4 regions of the Rhizobium sp. BK098 genome follow, and region 3 is predicted to be linked to each of the others. Evidence: predicted binding sites of a transcription regulator. Region 3 holds the regulator's gene; each other region holds the start of a gene.
The links. The regulator LexA, encoded in region 3, represses DNA repair genes until DNA is damaged. The targets are predictions, from matches to a motif close to TGTTCNNNNTGTGTTCNG.

Region 1 (5,879 bases), on a different contig from region 3:
GCCACGCACACCCTGCCCCATCGACACGACGCGGACTTCGTCGCCGTACTTTTCACCGAACAGCGCCATCGCACCTTCCGCGATGGCATCGTCGACGCTCATCAGACGGGTTGTCACGGGCGAGTTCTGCAGAACGATCTCGTTCGCCATCTCCTCGACAACCTTCAACTCCTCTGCCGACATCGGCTTCGGATGCGAAACGTCGAAACGCAGGCGCTCCGGCGCGACCAGCGAGCCCTTTTGCGCGACATGGGTGCCGAGCACTTCGCGAAGTGCTTCGTGTAGCAGATGGGTCGCGGAATGGTTGGCGCGCAGGCGCGAGCGCCTGTTGTGATCGACCGTCAGGACGACGGCATCACCGACCTTGATCTTGCCTTCCGAAACTTCGGAGCTGTGAACGAAGAGGCCTTCGCCCTTCTTCTGCGTATCGCTGACGGCGAGCTTGCCATGGTCGCTGGAGATCACGCCGGTATCGCCCATCTGGCCACCGGATTCGCCGTAGAACGGCGTCTGGTTGACCACGATCTGCACCTTGTCACCGACGGAAGCGCTATCGACGGCGACGCCGTCCTTGACGATCGCCTGGATCACGCCTTCGGCAGATTCCGTGTCATAGCCCAAGAATTCGGTCGCACCGTTCTTCTCCTTGAGCTCAAACCAGATGGTCTCGGTCGCCTTGTCGCCGGAGCCGGTCCAATGCGAGCGCGCCTCGGCCTTCTGGCGCTCCATGGCATCGGTAAAGCTTGAGATATCGACACCGATGCCGCGGGCGCGCAGCGCGTCCTGCGTCAGGTCGAGCGGGAAGCCATAAGTGTCGTAGAGCTTGAAGGCGGTCTCGCCGTCCAGGCTGTCGCCCTTGTGCAGGTCCGAAGTGGCATCGTTGAGCAGCGAAAGGCCGCGTTCCAGCGTTTTGCGGAAACGGGTTTCTTCGAGCTTCAGCGTCTCGGAAGTCAGCGCTTCGGCGCGCACCAGCTCCGGATAGGCACGGCCCATCTGCTGGATCAGCGCCGGCAGCAGCTTCCACATCAACGGTTCCTTGGCGCCGAGCAGCTGCGCGTGACGCATGGCGCGGCGCATGATGCGGCGAAGCACGTAGCCACGGCCCTCATTCGACGGCAACACGCCATCGGCGATCAGGAAGGCGGAGGAACGCAGGTGATCGGCGATGACGCGATGGCTGGCGCGATGCTCGCCTTCGGCTTTGACGCCCGTTGCCTCTTCCGAGGCTTCGATCAAAGCGCGGAACAGGTCGATATCGTAGTTGTCATGCTTGCCCTGCAGCACGGCGGCAACGCGCTCGAGACCCATGCCGGTGTCGATCGACGGACGCGGCAGGTCGACGCGCTGTTCCTTGGTGATCTGCTCGAACTGCATGAAGACGAGATTCCAGATCTCGATGAAACGATCGCCGTCTTCTTCCGGAGAGCCGGGAGGGCCACCCCAGATGTGATCGCCGTGATCGTAGAAGATCTCTGAACAGGGACCGCAAGGACCGGTATCGCCCATCGCCCAGAAATTGTCGCTGGTGGCGATGCGGATGATCCGATCGTCGGAAAGGCCGGCAATCTTCTTCCACAGGTTAAAGGCGTCGTCGTCGGTATGATAGACTGTGACCAGCAGGCGCTTGGCATCGAGGCCGAATTCCTTGGTGATCAGGTTCCAGGCAAGCTCGATGGCGCGCTCCTTGAAATAGTCGCCAAAGGAGAAATTGCCGAGCATCTCGAAGAAGGTGTGATGACGGGCGGTATAGCCGACATTGTCGAGGTCGTTATGCTTGCCGCCGGCGCGCACGCATTTCTGCGCGGTAGACGCCGTCGTATAGGGACGCTGCTCCAGGCCGGTGAACACGTTCTTGAACTGCACCATACCGGCATTGGTGAACATCAATGTCGGATCGTTGCGCGGCACCAGCGGGCTCGACGGCACGATCTCGTGGCCGTTTTTCTTAAAATAGTCGAGGAAGGTCGACCGGATTTCATTCACACCGCTCATATGGGGCCCTTCAGTCCTGCGCTCAGCAACTTGCATCAAAGTCAGTGGCTTTTATCGTCCGCTCCCGGCGCTGTCCAGCCGCACGAACAAAACCGGCCGCACATCCCTTGGACAATACGGCCGGTTTCGACTTTTGGGTCTCGATCTTAGGTCGGGAATTGCTTCCCCAAGCCTTTATTCGCCAGAGGTATCGCCATCCTCGGCATCGGGGCCGCCATTCTGCAGGAAGCGATCGGCGATCAGGCCGGCATTCTGGCGCAGCGACAATTCGATTTCGCGCGAGAGATCCGGATTGTCGCGCAGGAAGATTTTCGCGTTCTCGCGGCCCTGGCCGAGACGCTGGCTGTTATAGGAAAACCAGGCGCCGGACTTTTCGACGATGCCGGCCTTGACGCCGAGATCGACCAGTTCGCCGGTCTTGGAAACGCCTTCGCCATACATGATGTCGAATTCGACCTGCTTGAAGGGAGGCGCCATCTTGTTCTTGACGACCTTGACGCGCGTCTGGTTGCCGATCACCTCTTCGCGCTCCTTAACGGCGCCAATGCGGCGGATATCGAGGCGAACCGAGGCGTAGAACTTCAGCGCGTTACCGCCCGTCGTCGTTTCCGGCGAACCGAACATGACGCCGATCTTCATGCGGATCTGGTTGATGAAGATCACCATGGTGTTGGACTTCGAGATGGAAGCCGTGAGCTTGCGCAGCGCCTGGCTCATCAGGCGGGCCTGCAGGCCCGGCAGGCTGTCGCCCATTTCGCCTTCGATTTCGGCGCGCGGAGTCAATGCCGCAACGGAGTCGACGACGAGGACGTCGATCGCGCCGGAGCGCACCAGTGTATCGGTGATTTCAAGCGCCTGTTCACCGGTATCCGGCTGCGAGATCAACAGGTTCTGCAGGTCGACGCCGAGCTTGCGGGCATAGACCGGATCGAGCGCATGTTCCGCGTCCACGAAGGCGCAGATCCCACCCTTCTTCTGGGCCTCTGCAATGGTCTGCAGCGCCAGCGTCGTCTTACCCGAGCTTTCCGGCCCGTAGATTTCGATGATGCGCCCCTTCGGCAAGCCGCCAATGCCGAGAGCGATATCGAGGCTCAGAGAGCCGGTGGAAACCGTTTCGATTTCGACCACGTTCTCGTTGGAGCCGAGCTTCATGATCGAGCCCTTGCCGAACGACCGCTCAATTTGAGAGAGTGCCGCTTCAAGTGCCTTGCTTTTATCCACCGATTTGTCCTCTACAAGCCGCAAAGAATTCTGAGACATTCGATCCACCTTTAGGTTATTGAAGCCGCTCTAGCAATGTCGCCGCCGATCAGAATTCTGTACTCTATTTGTTCTCTTATCGCAAGAGCACAACAAGCAATTGAAAGAAAAAGATAAAATGATTTCCGTTCTACTTTTGTTTTCTTCTTTCTTCCCAGATACTTACGGTTATGGGGCGGCCAATTCACGCATGTCGCCGCCCCGCTCGATTCGTCTTTTCGACTGCTGAGGATAACCCTATGGCGAAAAAGATTCTCGTTCTCGGCGGCGCCCATATAGACCGGCGTGGCCGCATCTTCGGCGAGACGGCGCCCGGCGCCAGCAACCCCGGCGCATGGTTCGAAGAGCCCGGCGGCGGCGGCTTCAATGCGGCGCGAAATCTCGCCCGCCTCGGCTTCGACGTAAAGCTGATCTCGCCGCGCGGCGGCGACCCCTCCGGCGAAATGGTGGCCGAGGCTGCAAGCCACGCCGGCATCGACGACAAGCCCTTCGTCTTCCTCGATCGCAAGACGCCGAGCTATACCGCGATCCTTGAGAATGACGGCAATCTGGTCATCGCGCTTGCCGATATGGAGCTCTACAAGCTCTTCGTTCCGCGACGCCTCGCGATTCGCGCCGTTCGCGATGCCTTCGATGAAACCGACCTCATTCTCTGCGACGCCAATCTGCCGGCCGAAACCTTAGGCGCAATTGCGGCAAGAGCTGCCCTATGCGGCAAACCGGTCGCCGCTATCGCTATCTCGCCGGCAAAAGTGGTGCGGCTGAAGCCAAGCCTTGCCGGCATCGACCACTTGTTCCTCAACGAAGCCGAAGCCGCGGCGTTGACTGAAATGCGCCCGGAAGACCCACGCGAATGGGTGAGCGCTTTGCGGGCGCTCGGCCTGCGCAACGGCGTGATCACGCGTGGCAAGCGCCCCCTGATCGCATTCTCGCGTGATATCGTGGTCAGCTTACAGCCGCCTGTCGTCGAAGATGTCGCCGATGTCACCGGTGCGGGAGACTCGCTTGCCTCCGGCGTTCTTTCGGCGCTGATGGCCGGCCACGATCTCGCAGAAGCCGTCCGTCATGGCGCGGCAGCTGCGGCAATCACCGTCCAGTCCCCCTATGCGACGGCAGAAAATCTCTCTCCCGAGCTGCTAAAGACAGTGCTGGCCCTTGTTCCCGAGGCCGATATTCTGTCATGAAGCCTGTTCAAAACGCGTATATTGTTTCAGTGAATTGGAAACGACAATGACCCAGCCTATCTCGCCCCTGCTTCCGATCTCCTATTCGAAGGAAGTCGCTGCCGCAAAGCTCCGCGGTGCGCCGATCGTTGCGCTGGAATCGACGATCATCACCCACGGCATGCCCTATCCTGGCAATATCGAGATGGCTCGTAGTGTCGAGGAGATCATCCGGCAGGAAGGCGCTGTTCCGGCGACTATCGCCGTCATTCACGGCACGCTGCATATCGGCCTTGAGCCGGAAGAACTGGAAGCCCTTGCCAAAACGGAAGGCGCGATGAAGGTTTCGCGCGCCGACATCGCCTTTGCGATCGCCGAGCGCCGCACAGGCGCGACCACCGTTGCCGCCACGATGATCGCTGCCGCCCGCGCCGGCATTAAGGTTTTCGCCACCGGCGGCATCGGCGGCGTCCATCGCGGCGCCGAAGAAAGTTTCGATATTTCGGCCGATCTTGAAGAGCTGTCCCGCACCGGCGTCATCGTTGTCTGCGCCGGCGCCAAGGCGATCCTCGATATTCCGAAGACGCTCGAAGTGCTCGAAACCCGTGGTGTTCCGGTCGTCACCTACGACAGCACCGAGTTCCCGGCCTTCTGGTCGCGCTCCTCCGGCCTGACGAGCCCGCTGACGCTGAACAGCCCGGCTGCAATCGCCAACTTCCAGACGACCCGCGAGCAGCTCGGCATCGATGGCGGCATGCTGATCGCCAATCCGGTTCCGGAAGCCGACGAGATCCCGCGCGAGGAAATGGAAATCTATATCGAGCGGGCCCTCGACAGCGCCGAGCGCGACGAGATCACCGGCAAGGCGGTTACGCCCTATCTGCTGAGCACGATCTTCGACATCACCGAAGGCCGCAGCCTCAAGACCAACATCGCGCTTGTCGAAAACAATGCGCGTTTGGCCGCGGAAATCGCCGTAGCTCTGGCGGACTAATCAAGACCCTCGTCACAGGAACAGCCGGGTGTGCGAGCGCCCGGCCGTTCTCTTTCTTTCAAGTGAGAGAGAACAGACCCAGCGCTGACCTTAATTCGGCAAGCGTCGCCTCTGTCCGTTCCCTCGCCTTTCGCGTCCCCTCCCGCAAGACTTCCATCACATAGTCCGGTTCAGCGGCATAAAGCGCGCGACGCTCTCGGATCGGCGCGAGCAGCGCCTGCAGGATATCCTCAAGATGTCTCTTCAAGGTGACGTCGCCAAGTCCGCCGCGGCGATAATGCTCTTTCATCTCTTCGACGAATTGCCGATCCTCGCAAAAGGCATCGAGATAGGTGAAGACGACATTTCCTTCGACCTTGCCGAAATCGCTGACACGCAGGTGATCCGGATCGGTATACATGCGCCGCACCGCATCCCTGATCTCATCGGACGATGCCGAAAGCGGGATCGCATTACCCTGCGATTTGCTC
Region 2 (5,879 bases), on a different contig from region 3:
GCGGCTGTCGATCTTGAAGGGGGCGGATTTCACGCTGCACAGCGGCGAGATTGTTGCGCTCGTCGCGCCGTCAGGCACAGGTAAATCAACGCTTCTGCATGTGGCCGGGCTGCTTGAGCATCCGGATGGCGGCGAAGTGCTCGTCAACGGTCAGGCCTGTGAGGACTTGTCTGACGATAGACGTACGGCCGTGCGCCGCAGCGAGATCGGCTTCGTCTATCAGTTCCATCACCTGCTTCCGGAATTCTCGGCGCTTGAGAATATCATGATGCCGCAGCTCATTTCCGGCCTTTCGCGGAAGGATGCCAGCGAGCGAGCCGCTCAGCTTCTAGACTACATGCGTATCGGCCATCGCGGTGATCATCGCCCCGCCGAATTGTCCGGCGGCGAGCAGCAACGCGTCGCAATCGCGCGGGCCGTCGCCAATGCCCCGCTGGTGCTGCTGGCGGATGAGCCCACCGGCAATCTCGATCCGGCGACCGCGCATTACGTCTTCGATGCACTGGAGGCGCTGGTGCGCCAATCCGGTCTTGCGGCCCTGATCGCCACGCACAATCACGAACTCGCTGCCCGCATGGATCGCCGTGTTACCTTGAGCGAAGGCAAGGTTGTGGAGGTCTGATCCTTTTACGGGATGATCAGGCCGCCGCGATAATCCAGTTCGTAAGCCTTGCGTTCGCTAACGATGATAGCTTCGTAGCCGCTGAAATGGTGGCAGTCGCCAATGTTTTCATCGATGTAAAGCCCATAGGCATGCTCGAACTCGAAGCCGCCGAGAAAGCGCCTTTCGTCAAGATAGAGCCGCAGGAGGGCCGCCTTGATCACCATGCCGGCGCGCGTTCCGTCGATCAGGTCGTGTTCGACGATATGGCCGAAATAGTTCATGGCCCATACCGGCTCGCCGTCATGCCATACGAGCTCTTGTCCGGCGAAGTCCGTGCCGCCGAAGTAGCTGTCGAGATAGCGCCAGCGCCCGCTCGCATAGCCAATGTCATGCGAGCCGCTACGGCAGGATGGCAGCCTCTCGCCGTCACCGACATAGGTTTCGGCTTTGGCGACGACAATAAAATCGTTCAGCTCGGCAAGATCCGGCATGACCCTCTCCAATTTTGGTAAGCGGCCAAGATGCCATTCAATGCGAGATTTGTAAAGAACAAAAAGAGAACATTTGCTAGCGATGGCTGCTTTCGCAGGCCTTCTGGCCGATATCATCCTGCCAGTCCTGTATGCTGATGGTCTTGGCATCGGCCTTTAGTATCTTGTCGTCCTTGGTCACCTTGCCGGTCAGGACGTTGTAATCGCAGCTATAGCTGTTACCGGGTTCGAGGTTGTCACGAAAATCGTAACTATAGCCGGCAACCAAAAATGCGCTGTTGCGATAGGCAAGCGTCAAAGTCTGATGCCATCGGTCGCGCCCGATCGCATCGTTCTGCGAGGTGATCGCGATTGAACCGCTCGGCAGTGCGGCGATCGATGGTTCCTGGCCGTAGATGCCGCCAGGCTCAGCGCGGCCCCATACCTTATCAGGGGCGGCGGCGGCAAGCTTCAGTAGCTCGTGCTCCTTGTCGCGGAGATAGATGTAGATCCCGATCTCATAATCTGCCTCGTCATTCGGCGGCATCGTCACCAGTAATGCAAGGTCCGGCTTGCCGTCCTTGTTCCAATCGCCGATCGCCGCGTCGATGATGCGGTCGGAAGCAATGGTGTCTTCGGCGCGAGCCGCGATTGCGGTCAAAAGAAGAATGAGAGCGCAGCCAAGTGACTTCATCGTGACCCCCGGTTTGCCTCTGCATAGCGCCGGGCCGCGCGGGCGTCCATCGCGGGCTAAAAAGTTCTCTGATGAAATTTACTGATGCTTCTATTGACTCTCGAACAAAAATGGAACAAAAAGAAAACATAACGAGTAAGGAGCGCCTAAATGACCGACATTATTCGAGACGTTGCAGCATTCACTTCCATCGTCATGTTCGTCGCCAGCTTTTCCCTCATCATGATGGCGATGTAAGTTTTATCCCCGTTTGCACATGCTGTTCCCATATTTGATGGGAGTAACTTCTGGACTTTATGGTCCGCAATGCCGAAAATGTCGCTGATTCATTCAGGCGTGCGGAAGGGTATGAAATGGCGGATGCAGGTGGCAGCGGCGTGGCAGCGCCGGTCGGCGAAATGCCGGAGTTTGTGCACCTCAGGGTTCATTCCGCCTATTCTCTGCTAGAGGGCGCATTGCCGCTCAAGAAGATATTGGCCAAGGCTGCCGGGGACAGTCAGCCGGCCATTGCGATTACCGATACGAACAATCTGTTCGTCGCCCTGGAATTCTCGCAGAAGGCGATGGATGAAGGGCTGCAGCCGATCATTGGCTGTCAGGTATCGATCGATATGGAGGATGGCGGCGAGAGCGAGAAGCGCGGGCCGCAGCAAGCTTTGGCGAAGATGCCATCCATCGTGCTGCTTGCCGCGACCGAGCGGGGATATGAGCGCCTCGTCGATCTCGTCAGTCGGGCCTATCTCGGCGGCGAGGGCAACAGCGCCGTTCACATCGCAGCCTCATGGCTGGATGAGATCGGTACGGGAGGGTTGATCGCGCTCACCGGTTCGCTCACCGGCCCGGTCGATATGGCTTTGAAAGAAGGGCATGCCGCACAGGCGCTCTCCCGGTTGTTGAGACTGAAGCAGCTGTTCGATGACAGGCTCTATGTCGAATTGCAGCGCCACGGCACCTATGATCGTCGTCACGAGCAAAAGATGATCAAGCTGGCTTACGAGCACGAGATCCCGCTTGTTGCCACCAACGAAGCCTTTTTCCCGACGCGGGACGATTACGATGCGCATGACGCCTTGATGGCGGTGGCCCACAATGCCATCGTCTCGGACGATACGCGATTTCGCCTGACGCCGGATCACTATCTGAAGAGCCGCGCAGACATGGCAAAGCTTTTCGCCAACTTGCCGGAAGCGCTTGAGAACACGGTCGAAATCGCTCGCCGCTGCTCCTTCGTGTTGAAGACCCGCTCGCCGATCCTGCCGCGCTTTACCGGGGCGACTGACGACCCTGAAGAGGCCGGGCGCGCCGAGGCGGCCGAGCTGCGCGCTCAGGCGGTAGAGGGCCTCGAGCAGCGCATAACCTCGCTTGGTATGGCACCGGGTTACGAGGAGAAGGACTATCGCGATCGGCTGGAATTCGAACTGAGCGTCATCGAGCGCATGAAGTTTCCCGGCTACTTTCTGATCGTTGCCGATTTCATCAAATGGGCCAAGCGCCACGATATCCCTGTCGGCCCCGGTCGCGGTTCCGGTGCGGGTTCGCTGGTCGCCTACGCCCTTACCATCACCGACGTCGATCCGCTGCGCTTCTCGCTGCTGTTCGAGCGCTTCCTCAACCCGGAACGCGTCTCCATGCCGGACTTCGATATCGACTTCTGCCAGGATCGGCGTGAAGAGGTGATTCGCTACGTGCAGGCCAAATACGGCCGCGAGCAGGTGGCGCAGATCATCACCTTCGGTTCGCTGCAGGCACGCGCCGCCTTGCGCGATGTTGGCCGCGTGCTGGAAATGCCCTATGGCCAGGTCGATAAGATCTGCAAGCTGGTGCCGAACAATCCTGCCAATCCGACCCCGCTGAGCAAAGCGATCGAGGAGGAGCCGCGCCTGCAGGAGGAGGCGGACAAGGAGCCGGTTGTCGCCCGTCTTCTCGATATCGCCCAGAAGATCGAAGGCCTCTATCGCCACGCATCGACACATGCCGCCGGTATCGTCATCGGCGACCGCCCGTTATCGAAGCTCGTGCCGATGTATCGCGACCCGCGCTCCGACATGCCCGTCACCCAGTTCAACATGAAATGGGTGGAGCAAGCCGGCCTGGTGAAGTTCGACTTCCTCGGTCTGAAGACGCTGACCGTCCTGAAAACGGCGGTCGATTTCGTCGCGAAACGCGGTATCTCGATCGATCTTGCCAGCATCCCGCTCGACGACAAGAAGACCTACGATATGCTCTCGCGCGGTGAGACGGTCGGCGTGTTCCAGGTGGAAAGTGCGGGCATGCGCAAGGCGCTGATCGGCATGCGGCCGGACTGCATCGAGGATATTATCGCGCTCGTGGCGCTTTATCGTCCAGGTCCCATGGAGAACATCCCGGTCTATAATGCCCGCAAGCACGGCGAGGAAGAGATCGAATCGATCCACCCGAAGATCGATTATCTTCTCAAGGAAACCCAAGGCGTTATCGTCTACCAGGAGCAGGTGATGCAGGTCGCCCAGGTGCTCTCGGGCTATTCGCTCGGCGAAGCCGATCTTCTGCGCCGCGCCATGGGTAAGAAGATCAAGGCGGAGATGGACCAGCAGCGCGAGCGCTTCGTTGACGGTGCCATCAAGAACGGCGTGTCGAAGGGGCAGGCCGATGTCATCTTCGATCTGCTCGCCAAATTCGCGAATTACGGCTTCAACAAGTCGCACGCCGCCGCCTACGCCATCGTCTCCTACCAGACCGCCTATATGAAGGCGCACTATCCAGTGGAGTTCCTGGCCGCGTCGATGACGCTCGATATGTCCAATACCGAGAAGGTCAACGACTTCCGTCAGGACGCCAAGCGGCTGGGCATCGAGGTCATCGCGCCTTCCGTGCAGACCTCATTCCGCCATTTTGAAACGGGCGAAAACCGCATCTATTATGCACTGGCCGCCATCAAGGGCGTCGGCGAATCCGCCGTCGACCATATCGTCGAGGTGCGCGGCGATCAGCCCTTTGCCAGCATCGAGGATTTCTGCCTGCGCATCGATCCCAAGCAGATCAACCGCCGCGTTCTGGAAAGCCTGATCTGCGCCGGTGCTTTCGATTGCTTCGAAATCGACCGTGCGCAGCTGATTGCCGGCTTGGACCGCGTCATGGGCTATGCCCAGGTGGCGCAGGAAAACAAGCGCAGCGGCCAGCATGACATGTTCGGAAGTGCTGCCTCCGGTCCGGAAAAGATCGTGTTTCCGCCCTATACGCCGTGGCTCGCCTCGGAGCGTCTCCTGCGCGAATTCCAGGTGCTCGGTTTCTATCTGACGGCACATCCGCTCGATACTTATAAGAGCGTGCTCGACAAGATGCGGGTGCAGCCCTTCGCCGATTTTTCCGCGGCGGTGAAGCAAGGCGCCAGCAACGGTCGCTTGGCCGGCACTGTCATCTCGAAGCAGGAGCGCAAGACGCGCACCGGCAACAAGATGGGCATCTTCGTCTTTTCGGATGCTTCCGGCCAGTTCGAAGCCGTGCTTTTCTCTGAAACGCTCAACCAGTATCGCGACGTTCTCGAAGTCGGCAAATCCTTCGTGATCACGGCTCAGGCGGACGAGCGCCCCGAGGGTATCAGCCTGCGCCTGCAGACAGCACAGTCGCTGGAAGAGAAGTCGTTGCAGATGCAGAAGGCGCTGCGCGTCTATGTCCGCGATTCCGGCCCGCTGAAAGCCGTTGCCGCGCATCTGAACACGAAAGGCGACGGCCTCGTTTCCTTCATTGTCATCAAGGAAGAGGGGTTGCGAGAGGTCGAGGTGGCGCTACCGGAGAAATATCGCATTACGCCTGAAATCGCCGCCGCATTGCGCACGGCGCCGGGCGTGATCGACGTGGAGCTGGTCTGAAGCAATTCCGGGAAAAGTGTATAGCGGTTTTCCGTCCGGAATTGCGTAAAAACAAAAAGGCTCTAGCCCTTTTTACCCAGCGCGCCGTTGTTGGTAAGGGTGATGAAATCGGTCTCGTTGCCGGTTTCCGGTCCGACGCCGGTATCGGAAATCGTCAGCGACGATCCCGCGGTCAGCAGATCCTCGATGCGGTGACGGATATCGTCAGGGATGGTGATGCGATTGAGCGCCTGTCCGGCTGCGTCGAACGATTGCGATTGTTC
Region 3 (5,879 bases):
AAACCTCCAGCGCCTTTTCCAGCCCGATGCCGCGCTTGCCCGACAGCGATGTGCGGTTCGCTTTGTCGAAGGAGGACTTGTAGACGAGGCCGATGCCCAGCTTGCCGCAAAGTTCCTTCAAAACGCCGGCGACCATGAAAGCATGGTCGCGGCTTTCCATCTGGCAGGGACCGGCGATCAGCGACAGCTTTGCAGTATTGGAAAAAAGGACCTTGGAGGCACCCTCGCCGACGGTGACTTCGGAATTTGTGCTCATTTTATCTCCTCAAAGGCGAACAATGCGCCCTGACCGGGCGCCAACCTCGCCAATAGACGATTGTTCTTACGCGTATAGGTGACGCCGTTAGCAGTGAAATGCGACGATGTCACGGAAAGATCGCGCGTTTTGAAAAGGATTGCCCGCGCCCTGAGCCCCGGATCATTCGTGCGAACAGGCAGATCATAGAATGCCTCCATTCCTTCCGGGGTCAAAATCTCGAGATCGGCATTGGCAGTCCTGATCGTCAGGCCAAAGGAATGCTCCATGATGCGTGGGTCGCCGACAACCTCTTCGAAGAAACCGCGATAGACCGCCGGCTTCGGCGCGCAAAGCGCTACCCGCGCGATACCAGTCACGCCGTTCTCGTGACGCTCGAGCGCGCTGCGATCAGCCGGCAGCGGATTGATGCGCTGACAGCAGAAAGCGAGAAAATCCGGCGCGCGCAGATCGGCGGCAAAGGCAAGACGAAAGCCTGCCGTGGTTTCTGTTCCATCCGGCATCTTCATCGGACGCGAGAAATCCAGCATTCGCCCCGCCGAAATCGCCGCCGCGTTGAAACGCTTATCATCCGCCACCGCATCATCCGTACCGAATACCACGGCCGAAAAGCCATCATCCCCCACCCGGAAACGATAAGCCTGATCGCGCGCGACGAAAACATTGCCATCTACGATGCTCTTCTCGCATTGCTCCGGAGATGCGACGCCCAGAGGTTCGAGATAGGTTTTATCGGCAAGGAAGACGCAGGCATTCTGAGTGCCAAAGGGATGGCGCGCATCTGGAGCCACCGTGAAACCGAGCTTGCCTAGGCGTTCGCGCGCCAGAGCGATATTGACGGTCGGCAGCACGAGATGATCCAGCGGATGCGGAGACGAAATCATGGCTTCTCCTGTTTGCTTGCGGAAGCAGATTTGCGCCCATCCCCCAAGCAATTCAAGATGGGAGGATGGAACATCCCGAAGCACACGACATGGATTGAAGGCGATCTCGCAAACGTGATTGCTGATTCTCTCCCATAGCCGGCTTATGCAGTAGTGTGGCACTTTGATCCAAATGCTGGGCGCACGGACTGAACGACAAGGCCCTGGAAGCGAACAGAGCGGCATTTCTCATATTTTTCCATGGGTTAACGCAAGTATGGCGCCTCGATGTTCCGATCCGATCTATTCGCAAATGGTAATTATTTAACTGACCCCACAAGGCTTTACCGAAATTTAAGCACTTGCGGAACACATATGGAACATATAGTGTCCGTTCTGGATTTGTTTCACGGCTTTTCTTGATTCTGAGGTTCCAAGACGATGTTGACGCGCAAGCAGCAGGAACTGCTTCTCTTCATTCACGAACGCATGAAGGAATCCGGTGTTCCGCCATCCTTCGACGAGATGAAGGATGCACTGGATCTGGCATCCAAATCCGGCATTCACCGCCTGATCACGGCGCTGGAGGAGCGAGGTTTCATCCGCAGGCTGCCGAACCGGGCCAGAGCGCTCGAAGTCATCAAGCTTCCCGACGCCTATAATCCGAGCCTGCAACAGCGCCGCGGTTTTTCGCCCAGCGTCATCGAGGGCAGCCTCGGCAAGCCACAGCCCGTTGCCCCGCCCGCTCCGTCGAAAGTGGCAAATGACGATCACAACGGCTCGGCGTCCGTACCCGTGATGGGTCGCATCGCAGCCGGCGTTCCGATCTCCGCCATCCAGAACAATACGCACGACATTACCGTTCCCGCCGACATGCTCGGCTCCGGCGAACATTATGCGCTTGAAGTTCGAGGAGATTCGATGATCGACGCCGGAATTTTCGACGGCGATACGGTCATTATCCGCAATTCGACCACGGCCAATCCCGGCGATATCGTCGTTGCACTCGTCGACGATGAAGAAGCTACCTTGAAGCGCTTCCGTCGCAAGGGTGCCTCCATCGCGCTGGAAGCCGCGAACCCAGCCTATGAAACCCGCATCTTCGGGCCGGATCGCGTCAAGGTTCAGGGCAAGCTCGTCGGCCTTATTCGTCGCTATCACTGACCGGTGAATTGTCCAGAACTGGTGGTGCCTTTGCAATTGGCGCGTCGAATTTGTCGGTGCGCCAATCATAGGTTCGATGCCTGGTCCATGGGCGCTGCGGGTTGTTGAATGCGGCTGAGATGATGGGCTTGTCTACGGAAAGCACCATTTCGATGGAGCCGGTTTTGCGCAATGTCGCACCGGTTATGAGCGTTGCTCCGGAGCGGCAGTGGTCCAGCCGCAGCCGGATTGGCGTCACAACAATGTTCCCGGTGTCGCAAGCCGCGGGCAGATAGGCCGCGTTCTCGATGGTGACCAATATCGCGCCGTTTTCGAGCATGGCGACACACCATGCTCCCTTCTGACAGGCAAAGCTGCCTTGCATGGTGCGGTCTAAAGCTTCTTCCATTGCGGTGCGGACCGCCTTCTGCTCGTCATTGCTTAATCGCTTATGCCGATCCGTCTTGCTGATCTGCGGAAGCCGGCTATCGGTCGGGAGCATGGTCGGCGGTTGATGTTCGGCTGCGACTAGCGCTTTCTGCCATTGCTCGAAGATGAAGGCCTGCGGTCTCTCGCGATTGGTGGCGAGGATATCATCCTGGCGCAAGGCAACGAGAATGCCATCTTCCGCGATCATCAGATCCGGCTTCGGCACACCAGAGCCGAACGCGGCCACACCGACAGATGACAGCAGCAGCAACAGGCCCATATGGCGAAGCCGGGTCCGCAGCATGCTCATGATCAGGAAGCCGGCGATGAAAGTCGGCATCAGCCAGCCGGGCTGGCGGCCGAAGGTAATGTCACCTCCCCACCCAGCCACCGTTTTTGCAATAGCGATCACAAGCTCCAGTCCCTCACCGGTGACTTTCCAGAACGGTCCATCGATTCCGAAAGGCATCAGCAGCATCGCCATCATACCGAAGGGCATGACGATGAAAGAGACGACGGGCATGGCCGCAAGATTGGCAGCAAGTCCATATGTCGCCAACCGGTGAAAATGCTCGATCGAGAAAATGGCCGTCGACGCACCGCCGATGAACGAGGTCGACATCACACCTCCAAAGAAGCGCGTGACGAACAGTAGCGGACTTAACAGACGGATGCGCGGCAGGATGTTTTCGCGATGCCGCCGTCGTTTCCAGAGCGAATAGCCTGATACCAGCGCCAGCGTAGCGGCGTAAGACATCTGGAAACTCGGACCGAGTACCTGAGACGGTGACAAGACTAGGATGACGATGGCTGAGAGCGCCACATTGCGCAAGCTGATGGATGGCCTGTCGAAAAGTACGGCCACCAGCATGATCGCCATCATGATGAAGGCGCGTTCGGCGGAGACGCCGAATCCGGAAATGAGGTAATAGGCCGTTACCGTTAGAAGCGCGCCGAAGGCTGCGAACTTCTTCGTCGGCCAAGCCTGGACGACGCCGGGAAACAGGCTGAACAAATAGCGCAGACCGACATAGAAGATGCCAGCCGACAACGCCATGTTGAGACCGGAAATTGCGATGATGTGGGTCAGGCCGGCAATTCTCAGAGCCTCGGTCGTATCCTTCGAGATCGCACGTCTCTCATCGGTGACAAGCGCTGCCGCAAAGGCGCCGGTATCTCCGGGCAAGGTTTGCCTGATGCGGTCGCCTATGCTGTTGCGCAGGCCAGCGAGCCAGATATCGGCCGCATCCAGTAGCGAGCCGGCAACATTGTCACCGGATGGCGATAATAATTCCGGCGTTCCGTAGGCAAAGCCATTCGCGCCGATGCCGTTGAAATAGGAGCTGAAGGCAAAATCGTTGAGACCCGTCAATGCCGGTCCGGCCGGAGGCGTCAGGCGCGCCCTGCCCCGGATTCGATCCCCCAGATCGAACGGCTCCGCCTGCTTGCGCACGAAGACCGTAACCCGCTGCGGCGCGCGACGGATAGAGGGTTTTTCCGTTGCCTCGACGCGGACGATATAGCGCCAGCGCCCATTGTCATAGGATTCCCGTCGCTCGATCTGCCCGGTCACGGTCGTCGTCACGGCCGAGTCGAGCATGACGGTGGAAACCCGCCAACTTTCCCACTGCGCGAGCGCCATGCCCAGGCAGATGAGCATACCGGCGAAAAGCGTGTGATGAAGCAGCCTGCCCGCATCGCGCTTTAGCAAAAAACCCAAAGCAAACAGAACGAGGCCTGCGAGAAACGCCTGCGGAGGCGGATCGACTTGCGCCTCGAACCAGATAATCGCACCCAAACCCATATAGATCGGCGCGAAAAGAACAGCACGGCCATGGGCCGCGTCCTCCGCAATCAAGCCGAGAACAGCGGTTCCAAGACGCTTCGGGACACGCAGCAAACGCGACGTCAGCGGCGCCTGATCCTGTGTTCGTTCCCATTGTTGCGCTTTGGCGCGGAGGGTAATGGTGGCGGAAAAGGCATGAGGTTGCGGAGACGCGGTGACGTCCCTGCTCTCTTCCTGCTGGTCGGATGCCTCGAAATTAGGCACTCGCTGACTGCCCCCGCGCCAAATTACAGCTTCTGCGCGATTTGTGCCGTCACCATCCAGTGAATTCAACTGAAATCGGCGGGAACAAAGCTCAATTGGACCGGTATCCCGGCGTAGCATACGAAAGGACGCTTCTGCAGTGCCCAAAAGTTGATACTGCATTGCACAATTTGGCGTTAGGATAACTTGGCATTAGGCTCTGGATCATATAGCTAGTCGGTAGTCGCTTAACCTTTTGGCGCTTTTTATGGCGTCAATCCCGCCAAATCTTGGAGGATCAGCATGACGGAACAAAGCGCGAAACTAACTTGGGGTGAAAAGACGGTGGACCTGCCGGTCAAGACCGGAACCATCGGCCCGAGTGTCATTGATATTGGTGCCCTTTACAAGAACACCTCCACTTTCACTTACGATCCTGGTTTCACCTCCACCGCATCGTGCGAGTCGAGCATCACCTATATCGATGGCGACGAAGGCGTTCTGCTGCACCGCGGCTATCCGATCGATCAGCTGGCCGAACACGGCGATTTCCTCGAAGTCTGCTACCTCCTTCTCTACGGCGAACTGCCGACAGCAGCGCAGAAGAAGGACTTCGACTATCGTGTGACCCACCACACGATGGTGCACGAGCAGATGTCGCGCTTCTTCACCGGCTTCCGCCGCGACGCGCATCCGATGGCCGTCATGTGCGGCTGTGTCGGCGCGCTCTCCGCCTTCTATCACGACTCGACCGACATCACCGATCCGCACCAGCGCATGGTCGCAAGCCTGCGCATGATCGCCAAGATGCCGACGCTTGCCGCCATGGCCTATAAGTACCATATCGGCCAGCCCTTCGTTTATCCGAAGAATGACCTCGACTATGCGTCGAACTTCCTGCGCATGTGCTTTGCCGTTCCGTGCGAAGAATATGTCGTCAACCCGGTGCTTGCCCGCGCCATGGACCGCATCTTCATCCTGCATGCAGATCACGAGCAGAACGCCTCGACTTCGACGGTTCGCCTGGCTGGTTCTTCCGGTGCCAATCCGTTTGCCTGTATCGCAGCAGGCATCGCCTGCCTCTGGGGACCGGCTCACGGCGGCGCCAACGAAGCGGCCCTGAACATGCTGAACGAAATCGGCACGGTCGACCGCATTC
Region 4 (5,879 bases), on a different contig from region 3:
AAACGATCTCGAAATACTGCAGCGGCGCAAGTGTCGAGGCCGGCACGGCGCGATAGGCATATACCGTGAGGATACCCGCCGCTGCCGCGGTGGCCCCGACACCGAGCAGATAGAGCATGGCCGTCAGATCCGGAATGACCGGATCGAGGATTGTAGATCCCGTCGTTCGACCGATGGCAAGCAGGACCACACTGATGCCGGTCCCCCATAAAGCCGTCTGGAACTGCATCGACCATGCGTCCTCGCTATGGGAGACCACGCGCGTGATCATGACGTAGACGGCGACGCAAAACGCGGTGACGATAGGAAGCAAGGCGAAAAAGCCGACTTCCTGAAAGCTTGGCTGGATGATCAGCATCGCGCCGAAAAAGCCGACGGCACAGGCGGTATAACGCCGCCAGCCGATGGTTTCCTTCAGGAAGACGCTGCTGAGGATGGTGAGTATCATCGGCTCGACGAAGAAGATGGCAATGGCATCGGCCACTTCCATCACCTGCAGCGTGGTCACGAACGACACCATGGACAGCGTGAGCACGGTGGCACGGATGGCATGGACGCCGCTGCGTCGCCAACCCCACACGCCCCATTTCCCGCGCATTGCCATCATGGGGAGCGCAAAAAGAGCCTGGAAGATGAAGCGGGCGGCGGTCACTTCGCCCGGCGGAATCGTGGTCGCCGCGAGCTTGGAGAAGATATCCATGACTGGCGAGAGGACGACGGAGAGAAACATCGTCACCAAACCGAAGGTCAGCTCCGACTGCTGCAATCGCGCCGAGGAGCCGCTGGAGGTGTTCATTGTGGAATTCCCATGAGAATCAGTTGTTTGCCGCTACCCTCTTGCACCAGTCGGCGAAGTTGGAAATGGCTTCCTCGGCACCGATTTCGTTGAGAGTCTCGTGCCGCATGTCGGGATAGATTTCGGTGGTGATACGAGAGAATCCGGCTTTTTCCAAATGCTTTGCCAACCAGGAAATCGCTTTCGCACCGTCGGTCGCGGGATCCTTGCCACCGCCGACGAGATGGATCGGCATGTCACGTCGGAGACGATCGAGATGTGCCTTCTGTGGCGCGCGGAAAGTGAGTTCGAACAGGTCCAGCCAGAGCGAGACGGATGCGTCGAAGCCGCAAAGCGGATCGGCTATATATTTGTCCACCTGCTCGGGAATGCGCGAGAGCCAGTCGAAATCGGTGCGGCGGTTGGCGATCGATTTACCCCAGGTGTCGAAGGTCAGTTTCGGCAGCGGTCCACTCGGAACGTCCGATCCCTTGAACATGCGCTCCGTTTTGAGGATGAGTTGGGCGGCGCGGCCGGCAAGGCCCGGATTGAAATTGGAATTCCAGACGGTGACGGCATCGAACTTGGCTGGATGCGTGACCACAGTATTCAGGCTAATCAACCCGCCCATGGAATGCCCGAACAGGATGATCGGCAGACCAGGATGGGAGCTTGCGGCAAGCTCGCGCATGGCGAGCACATCGGCGATCACCTGCTCGACACCATTTCTCCGGGCAAAGCGGCCGATGGGTGCATCGGGGGCCATCGTCTCGCCATGGCCGCGATGATCGTGAGCATAGACATGAAAGCCTCGGCCCGCCATCGCATCCGCGAAGGCCTCGTATCGGCGGGAATGCTCGGCGAGACCGTGCGATATCAGCAGGATGCCGCGAGCATCGGTTGCCGCCGGCAAATGATGATAGGCGAGGGTTGCGCCTGTCTGACTTTTCAGGCGCTGCGTCTCGGCGAACATATATTGGCTCCTCCCCAGTTAGACGAAAGGTTATCCTCCGCTCGATTGCAATGGATAGGTGGTAAAGCTCACAGAAATAAATCTTTCCGAGCGCCGTGATTCAGGATTGCGCCTGCTCGCTCAAACTGCTTATTTGTTCCCATAATGTTCTAGTTGGAGGCAGGAATGAAGCAGTGGCTTCGAGTATTTGCAGTTGTACTTCTTTCGGTCGGAACGGCGGCGAGCGCCATGGCTCAGGAACATAGCCGCGGACGGACGCGCTTTATCCTGGCGGCGAGCTGGGAGCCGGCATTTTGTCAGACGAACCAGAAAAAGGTGGAGTGCCGGAACCAGTCGTCGAACAATCATGATGCCACGAATTTTTCTCTGCATGGCCTCTGGCCGATGCGGCAGGAATATTGCGATGTTTCCGAGGATCTGAAGCAGGCGGATCGTGGTCGCGACTGGAAGGATCTGCCTGCCGTGCAGCTTTCCCAAGACGTGAAGGCGAAGCTGGACAAGGCAATGCCAGGCACTCAATCCGGCCTGGAGCGGCATGAATGGATCAAGCACGGCACCTGCACGAAGCTCAGCGCCGATCAATATTTCTCCATCGCCGCTGGCCTGATCGCCGAACTCAATACGTCTGCCGTGCGGGATCTTTTCGCGCAGAATATCGGCAAAGAGCTGGATGCCGAAAGCATCAAGGCGGCCTTTGATCAGAGCTTCGGCGAGGGCGCCAATGCGCGCATCAAGATGAGCTGCCGCCGCGTCGGTGATGTCCGAATGATTTCGGAGCTGACCATCGGTCTCTCCGAAGATGCGATCGATCCCCAGCAGGGCAGTGAGCCGCGGCTCGCCAAACTGATCCAGGGGGCCGGCAGCACCTCCTTCGGCTGTGATCGGGGTGTGGTGGACGCGGCCGGTTTCTGAGAAAATACGGCCTTTCTGACGCGGATAATGCCCTCGGACAAGGTTTCGCCGTTGCCCGAGGGCGGGGTTTCGCCTACATAGCGGCACAAATCGCAACGCTATTCGCCCGTGGAGCAACCCAAGCTATGGCACGTCAGTTCATTTATCATATGGCCGGTCTGAATAAGTCCTATGGCGCCAAGAAGATTCTCGAGAATATCCATCTATCATTCTACCCCGATGCCAAGATCGGTATTCTCGGCCCGAATGGTGCAGGTAAGTCGACCGTGCTGCGCATCATGGCCGGCCTCGACAAGGAATATACCGGCGAAGCCTGGCTGGCCGAAGGCGCCACCATCGGCTACCTGGCGCAGGAGCCTCAGCTCGATCCCAACAAGACGGTTTTCGAAAACGTCATGGAAGGCGTTGCCAAGAAAACCGAAATCCTCAATCGCTACAACGAATTGATGATGAACTATTCCGACGAGACGGCGGAAGAGGGCGCCAAGCTCCAGGATATCATCGACAGCCAGAACCTCTGGGATCTGGAAAGCCAGGTGGAGATGGCGATGGAAGCCTTGTGCTGCCCGCCGCGCGATGCCGAAGTCACCAGCCTTTCAGGCGGTGAGCGCCGCCGTATCGCGCTGTGTCGTCTGCTTCTCTCGCAGCCAGACCTGCTGCTGCTCGACGAACCGACCAACCATCTCGACGCTGAGACCATTGCCTGGCTGGAAAAGCACCTGCGCGACTATCCGGGCGCCGTGATGATGATCACCCACGACCGCTACTTCCTCGACAATGTTACCGGCTGGATTCTCGAACTCGACCGCGGTCGTGGCATTCCTTACGAAGGCAACTATTCCGCCTATCTGCGGGCTAAGGCCAAGCGCATGCAGCAGGAAGCCCGCGAAGAAGCTGGCCGCCAGAAGGCGATCAGCCGCGAACAGGAATGGATTGCCTCCAGCCCCAAGGCCCGCCAGGCCAAGTCCAAGGCGCGTATCAACGCTTACGAACAGCTGGTCGATGCTGCCGAAAATCAGCGTCCCGGTGATGCGCAGATCATCATTCCGGTCAGCGAGCGTCTCGGCCAGGTGGTGATCGAGATGGAGGGCATCACCAAGGGCTTCGAAGGCCGCACGCTGATCAACGATCTGTCGATCAAGCTGCCGCCCGGCGGCATCGTTGGCATCATTGGCCCGAACGGCGCCGGCAAGACGACCCTGTTCAAGATGATCACCGGGCAGGAAAAGCCGGATGCCGGCACGGTTCGCATCGGCGAGACGGTGCATCTCAGCTATGTCGACCAGAGCCGCGACGCGCTTGACGGCAATAAGACGGTATGGGAGGAAATCTCCGGCGGCGCCGAAGTCATCAAGCTCGGCAAGTTCGACATGAACTCGCGCGCCTATTGCGGCGCCTTTAACTTCAAGGGCGGCGACCAGCAGCAGAAGGTCGGCAATCTCTCTGGCGGTCAGCGCAACCGCGTTCATCTGGCCAAGATGTTGAAGGCTGGCGGCAACGTGCTTCTGCTCGACGAACCAACCAACGACCTGGATACGGAAACGCTGGGCGCGCTGGAAAGCGCGCTTGAAAACTTCGCCGGCTGCGCCATCATCATTAGCCACGATCGCATGTTCCTCGACCGCCTGGCCACGCACATCTTGGCCTTTGAAGGCGAAGGCCATGTCGAATGGTTCGAAGGCAATTTCGAAGATTACGAGCAGGACAAGATTCGCCGTCTCGGCCCCGATGCCCTTAATCCGGGCAGCCAGGCGCATAAGCGCCTGACACGCTGAGCTCCCGGTTTGGCTCCTTGAAAACCCCGGCTTGTCCGGGGTTTTCGTTTATGTAGCAATCGCCCTAGATATTCTGTTTTCGCCGGAAACTAATGGATTTCCGACGTCGAACTCCCTTGGCTAGCCGATTGGCTCTTGCCAAGAAAACCCAAATCACATAAAGATATCTTTATATCTTGATTGGGTGCGGAATGACAGATCTGGTTAAACTCGGCTTGGATGACGTAGTGGACGTGTTGAAGGCGGTCGGAGAGCCGACGAGGCTGCGTCTTCTCGCGCTTCTCGCTGCCGGCGATCTCACGGTGACCGATCTTACCGAAATCCTTGGCCAGTCGCAGCCGCGCATTTCCCGGCATTTGAAGCTGCTCGGCGAAGCCGGACTGATTGATCGTTATCAGGAAGGCGCCTGGGCTTACTTCCGGCTGAAGCAGGAGGGCAAGGCCGTGACGCTGGCCCGCAGCCTCCTGCGCCATACCGCCGAAAAGGATACGGTGCTGCTGCGTGACGGGGAACGTCTTGCTTCCGTGAAGCGTATCCGGGCCGAACGCGCCCAGGCCTATTTCAGCCGCAATGCCGCCGAGTGGGATGAACTGCGTCGTCTCCATGTCGCCGACGAGGATGTCGACAAGGCGCTGATCGACCTGATCGGCCCGCAACCAATCGACTCCTTCCTGGATCTCGGCACCGGCACGGGCCGGATGCTGCAGCTTCTGACCGGGCATTACCGCCGCGCCATCGGCATCGATGCCAGCCGTGACATGCTGGCGGTCGCTCGCGCCAATCTCGACCGGGCCAACATCACAAGCGCCTCCGTGCGGCATGGCGATATTTTCAACCTGCCGCTCGAGCAGCAGGATTTTGATCTCATCACCATCCACCAGGTGCTGCATTTCCTTGATCAGCCGGAGGTTGCGATCAATGAGGCCGCACGAATGCTGCGACCCGGCGGCCGGCTTGTCATCATCGACCTCGCGCCGCACGGGCTTGAATATCTGCGTGACGAGCATGCGCATCTGCGCCTCGGTTTCTCGCATCAGGCCATGTCGGATTGGCTGAAACTGGCGGGGCTAGATGTGGAGCGCGTGCAGGATCTTCATTCGGGGAGGGAAGGCGGACAGGCGCTGACCGTCACCATCTGGCTGGCGCGCGACCCGCGGTTGCTGATTGCGTCCGACCAGGGCCACCAGTCATCCCCCATTCTTGCCGGGAGAGTTTGACATGTCTTCGAGATCAGAAAGCCATAATGCGGGTATCCGCATCTCCTTCGAGTTTTTTCCGCCCAAGTCGGAAGAGGCCGAGCAGCAGCTGTGGAACACCGTCGAGGAACTCAGCGATTGGGACCCTGAATTCGTTTCTGTGACCTATGGAGCGGGCGGCTCGACCAAGGCGCCGACGCTTTCCGCCGTGCGAAAGATGATCCACGAGACGCCGTTCACGACCGCAT

Region 1: the regulator LexA is predicted to act here: its motif matches at 3,311-3,328, upstream of recA (recombinase RecA).
Region 2: the regulator LexA is predicted to act here: its motif matches at 1,869-1,886, upstream of dnaE (DNA polymerase III subunit alpha).
Region 4: the regulator LexA is predicted to act here: its motif matches at 1,883-1,900, upstream of FHT73_RS02505 (ribonuclease).

The regions. Positions count from the first base shown of each region.
Region 1 covers NZ_JACHYY010000001.1:835,622-841,500, reverse strand. The annotation lists gene alaS (alanine--tRNA ligase) at 1-1,992, opposite strand, end outside; gene recA (recombinase RecA) at 2,167-3,252, opposite strand; gene FHT73_RS04010 (carbohydrate kinase family protein) at 3,492-4,436, shown strand; gene FHT73_RS04005 (pseudouridine-5'-phosphate glycosidase) at 4,483-5,409, shown strand; gene trpS (tryptophan--tRNA ligase) at 5,468-5,879, opposite strand, start outside.
Region 2 covers NZ_JACHYY010000002.1:193,640-199,518, reverse strand. The annotation lists gene FHT73_RS05860 (ABC transporter ATP-binding protein) at 1-622, shown strand, start outside; gene FHT73_RS05855 (DUF5680 domain-containing protein) at 628-1,095, opposite strand; gene FHT73_RS05850 (hypothetical protein) at 1,172-1,768, opposite strand; gene dnaE (DNA polymerase III subunit alpha) at 2,122-5,616, shown strand; gene FHT73_RS05840 (L,D-transpeptidase family protein) at 5,679-5,879, opposite strand, start outside.
Region 3 covers NZ_JACHYY010000010.1:91,455-97,333, reverse strand. The annotation lists gene kdsA (3-deoxy-8-phosphooctulonate synthase) at 1-256, opposite strand, end outside; gene FHT73_RS23400 (VOC family protein) at 253-1,140, opposite strand; gene lexA (transcriptional repressor LexA) at 1,561-2,283, shown strand; gene FHT73_RS23390 (ComEC/Rec2 family competence protein) at 2,264-4,495, opposite strand; gene gltA (citrate synthase) at 5,024-5,879, shown strand, end outside.
Region 4 covers NZ_JACHYY010000001.1:510,692-516,570, forward strand. The annotation lists gene FHT73_RS02495 (DMT family transporter) at 1-796, opposite strand, end outside; gene FHT73_RS02500 (alpha/beta hydrolase) at 816-1,748, opposite strand; gene FHT73_RS02505 (ribonuclease) at 1,914-2,660, shown strand; gene ettA (energy-dependent translational throttle protein EttA) at 2,786-4,435, shown strand; gene FHT73_RS02515 (metalloregulator ArsR/SmtB family transcription factor) at 4,627-5,652, shown strand; gene metF (methylenetetrahydrofolate reductase [NAD(P)H]) at 5,654-5,879, shown strand, end outside.